Regions from separate parts of the Methyloversatilis sp. RAC08 genome, predicted to be linked through region 2. Evidence: predicted binding sites of a transcription regulator. Region 2 holds the regulator's gene; the other holds the start of a gene.
The links. The regulator FliA, encoded in region 2, starts transcription of late flagellar genes. The targets are predictions, from matches to a motif close to CTAAAGTTNNCNNAAANNNTGCCGATANNA.
Positions count from the first base shown of each region.

Region 1: the regulator FliA is predicted to act here: its motif matches at 1,640-1,669, upstream of BSY238_RS15595 (flagellin N-terminal helical domain-containing protein).

Region 1 is NZ_CP016448.1:3,433,028-3,435,428, forward strand. It holds gene BSY238_RS15595 (flagellin N-terminal helical domain-containing protein) at 66-1,559, opposite strand; gene BSY238_RS18825 (GGDEF domain-containing protein) at 2,236-2,401, opposite strand, start outside.
Region 2 is NZ_CP016448.1:821,682-824,082, forward strand. It holds gene BSY238_RS03730 (flagellar motor protein) at 1-572, opposite strand, end outside; gene BSY238_RS03735 (RNA polymerase sigma factor FliA) at 592-1,308, opposite strand; gene BSY238_RS03740 (MinD/ParA family ATP-binding protein) at 1,340-2,218, opposite strand; gene flhF (flagellar biosynthesis protein FlhF) at 2,211-2,401, opposite strand, start outside.

The DNA of each region.
Region 1 (2,401 bases), 1.3 Mb from region 2:
ACGATTTCCCCTTGCAGTTAGCGGGGCACGGCGAACCGTGCCCCGTTTCTTTCAGTTGCTTGTGCTTAGCCGCGGAGCAGGCTGAGCACGTTCTGCGGCAGCGAGTTGGCTTGCGCCAGCATCGCCGTACCGGCCTGCTGCAGGATCTGCGCGCGGGTCAGATTGGCGGTTTCCATCGCGAAGTCGGCATCCTGAATGCGGCTGCGGGCTGCGCTGACGTTTTCCGACGTGGTCTGCAGGTTGCTGATCGTGTTCTGCACGCGATTCTGGATGGCACCCAGCGAAGCGCGTTGCGTATTGATCGACTGCAGGGCAGCGTCGATGACGTCGATCGCGGCATTGGCACCGGTCTGGGTGCCAACGCTGATCGAAGCAACCGACGACAGCGCACTGGCGTTCGCCGTGGTGGCGGTGAAAAGACCGCCGGCCGACGCGCTGGTGACCGAGAAGGCGTCCGACGACGAGAACTTCAACGTACCGCCGACCGTCGAGGAGTCGGTGGTCGCCGTCGCGCCTGTCAGGACGACTGCTGCACCGGCCGTTGCGCTGGTGAAGGCATTGCGACCCTGCAGGCTGATATCGCCAGCGCCAGCGAAGTCTGTGAGCGAGATGTCCGCGCCGCTTTCCGACTTCAGCGTGACCGAACCGCCGCTGACCGTTGCGGTGATGCCCGTGGTGGCCGCGTAGTTATTGATCGCGGTCGAGAGCGAACTCAGGTCGGAGGTATTGCCGATAGTGGCCGACACGGCGACACCGGTCGTGTTTTCGCCGAACAGCGTGAAGGTGTAGGTGCCGGTGGCGGTCAGGCCGCTCAGCGTGGCTTCGGTCGCCGCCGTTGCGCTCACGCCGGTGGTGGCGCTCTGGGCATTGACGGACGCAGCGACAGCCTTGGCCGTATCGGCGAGATTCACTGCAACCGCTGCCGTGCCGAGCGAACCGGTCACGGTCAGATCTTCGGCCGCGACGACGGTGTTGGCGACACGGGCGCCGGCACCGGCGGCGAGGGCGGCTGCATTGTTCAGCGTGCCGTTGGCGCTGACGGTATTGGCACCGATATTGGTGGCCTTGGTGTTGCTGAGGCTGATGCCGATCGACTGGTTGGCGTTTGCGCCGACCTGGAAGTACTGGCCGGAGAACGAACCGTCGAGCAGGTTCTTGCCGTTGAACTGGGTCGTCGAGGCAACACGGTTGATTTCCTGTTGCAGCTGCGAAACTTCCTGCTGCAGGGCCTGACGGTCGCTGGCGCTGTTCGAGTCATTGGCGGCCTGAACCGACAATTCACGCATGCGCTGCAGACCTTCGGTGATCGAACCCATCGCGCCTTCGGCAGTCTGCGTCAGCGAGATGGCATCGTTGGCGTTGCGGACAGCCTGGTTCAGACCGCGCACCTGGGAGGTCATACGCTCCGAGATGGCGAGGCCGGCGGCGTCGTCCTTCGCGCTGTTGATGCGCAGGCCCGAAGACAGGCGCTGCAGCGAAGTGGCGAGCGAACTTTGCGAAGAGTTCAGGTTGCGCTGTGCGGTGAGCGAGGGCACATTGGTGTTGATGAGTTGCGGCATTTTGTTTCTCCTGTCACGAAGTGGTGTGTAGTTACGGCGCTCCGGGCTGCATGGCCCGCTGTTGATGTCGCCGATGTTTGAAGTAACGGAGTTGCCGCTGCAAACTTTAGCGGGGCACCTTAATGAAAGCCTTTGTCGTCTTGGCTTTCAGGCGGCCGGCGATATGAAATGGCTTGCCCTTGCGGCATGTACGGGCGTTCATGCTCACGTGAGGTTGCCGCCGCAATCGTTTTTGCCTGCAAGGTCGGCCCGTTTTGTGCTCCGGACAGCGTGCCGGACCTGCTCCGGACTGTTACGGAATGTCAGCGGAGCGCGGCTGAGGGGCTGCTGACGGGCGGCTCAGTGTCCGCCGTGATGCATGACGCAACCAGGAATCTTTCGTTGGGCATCGCCTGCGGCTCACCCCAACCTACGCACACCCGACCGCACCGCCGCCGTGGAAAGCACTTGGGGGTTTGGGTGAGCCGCAGGCGATGCCCAACAACCAAACATCGATCCCGCATCACTTCTGCATGGAAGGCGCTGGTAGCAGCGATGTCTGCCAATCTCTGACTGGGTGCGTGACTACACTGCGCTTCGTATGGCCATCCCGGAACAGGCAGCCCGGCGCGAATCACGATTGAATGTTGTCGGCAACGGGAAACAAACGACGGGCGCGGCGACTGCCGCGCCCGGCTCACGCAGCGATCGGCTGTTCGGGCGCGATGACCACGCGATTCTTGCCGGTGGCCTTGGCCTGATACATGGCCACGTCAGCGCGCTCGATGGCCGACGTCTGCGGTTCTTCATGGCCGACCACGGTGACGCCGGCGCTGAAGGTGATCAGCAGCTTGTCGTTGTTG
Region 2 (2,401 bases):
GTCGCCACGAAGGCAGTGGCGATGCCGGCACCAAGCCGGGACGGATCGCCCAGGTTTTCCATCACGTGAATCAGGCCCAGAACCGCGCCCAGAATGCCTATCGTCGGTGCGTAGCCCGCGGCGGCATCCCACACACGGGCAGCCTGGCGCAGCGTGGTTTCGTAGGTCGTGATCTCGACCTCCATGACCTCGCGCAGGCGTTCCGAATCGGCGCCATCAACCAGCAACTGCACGCCCTTGCGGAAAAACGGGTCAGGTTCGTTGCCGATGTGTTTTTCCAGCACCAGAATGCCCTCGCGTCGCGACAGCGTGGCCCAGCCGACCAGTTTGCGGATCATGTCGTCGGGTAAGGCTGTCGGCGCAGAAAACGCCCAGCCGCCCATGCGCATGCCACGCATGAAAATGGGAAATCGGGTCTGCAGCATGGTCGCTCCCAATGTGCCCCCGAGCACGATGACCAGCGCGGCCGGCTGGAACAGCGATGACAGGCTGCCCCCTTCGAGCACCTGACCCGCCATGATGGCGGCGATGCCGAGAGCAAGGCCGACGATGCTGAGACGATCGACACGCATTGGAATCTGGCCGGCGCGCTCAGGTGCGCGCCGAGATGCGGCTGCGCAGGCGCGCGATGGCCTGACTGTGCAGCTGGCACACGCGCGATTCGGACACGCCGAGAATCTCGCCGATCTCGCGCAGGTTCAGGTCTTCTTCGTAGTACAGCCCCATGACAGTCTTTTCGCGATCCGGCAGATCGCCGATGGCGCGCACCAGTACGTCGCGCATGTTCTTGTCGAGCAGCCGGGCGAGCGGATCGAGATCTTCGGTGCCGACGCTGTGACGATCCAGATAATCATCGTCGTCACCGTTGGTGAAATCTTCGAAGTAGACGAGCTGGTAGCCTCGCGCCTCCTGCAGCATCTTCTGGTACTCGCCCAGCGGCATGCCGAGCGATTCGGCCAGCTCGCCTTCGGTCGGCTGACGGCCCTTGGCCTGCTCCAGCGTGGTGATGGCGGTTTCGATACGACGCATGTCGCGTCGCAGGCTGCGCGGCAGCCAGTCGTTTTCGCGCAGGCCGTCGAGCATGGCGCCGCGGATGCGCTGCACGGCATACGTTTCGAACTGCGCGCCGAGGCCTTCTTCATAGCGGTTCATCGCATCAAGCAGCCCGAGCATGCCGTTCTGGATGATGTCTTCGACCTGCACGCTGGCCGGCAACTTGGCCATCAGGTGGTAGGCGATGCGCTTGACCAGCGGCGCATAGTGCTTGGCGAGCTGGTCGCGGTCCAGTGTTCCGGATGCGGTATACATAGGTTGTCCTCTGCTTCGGCCGGCTGCGCGATCAGGCTACGCGTGCCGAAAGCCCATCTGGCAGTCCGGCCGGATCGCCTGACTGGGTGTCGTTGTGCGGCATCAACATACCGGGTTTTTCCGTCTCGCGGGTCACGAAGAGCTTTTCGGCAAGATCACGTCCGATCTTGAGGGCATCGTCACCCGCCACGACAAAATTCGGCCGCTGATAGCCGGCAGGCAGGCAACCCAGCCAGTGCAGCGCGCTGCCCAGATGTTCGCTCACCACGCCATTCAGGCTGGCGAAGGCCTGTCGGGCGTCCGACACCGAGCGGGCGCGGCTGACGCCGACATGCACCGGGCGCACGGCACCGGCCGACAGCGGCGCGTTGCCGGTCAGGTGGCGCTTGATAAGCGCGTATGCAGCGGTGACGCTGACACCGGAGGCTGCAGTCACCACCGCCAGACGGTCGGCACGACGGGCCAGCGCTGACAGTTGCGATTCTTCGAGCGCGCAATCGACGATAAGCAACTCGGTTTCGCGGGTCAGTTCGATCAATGCTTCGTCGAGCGCCTCAAGTTGCAGGCGATTCAGCTGCCTCGAATTCTGCGCAAGGCGCGCAGCCGGCACCACCGTCACGCCGTGCTGCGACAGCAGCGGTACCGACGCCAGCGGCGCATCCCGATTGATCGCCTGCAGCAGGTCAAGCCGCGATGTCAGCCCGAGACGGGCGGTCGCCGAACCCAGCCCCTGATGTTCGTCGATGACGGTGACACGCAGGCCGCTGCGCGCCGCCTCGATTGCGGCGCCGAGGGCCACCGAGGTCGCGCCGACGCCGGCCATCGCGCCCGCCACGCTGATGCGCTGGGTCGGGTAGCGGCGGAACATGGCGCGCAACCCGGCAGCCTGGTCCTTCATCGAATCAGCCACGGCTCACCTCGCTGCGCGCGGCGCGACGCGACGATGCCATGACCAGTCCGGCGTCCTGCACCGACAGGTGCTGTGGTGAATCCTCACCGGCCGCGCGCAACGCACGGTGCAGCAGGTAGGCGCGATTGGGGAGGTGCAGGTCTTCCGGCACGCGCTGGCCGTTGGCGACATAGAAGAGCGGCA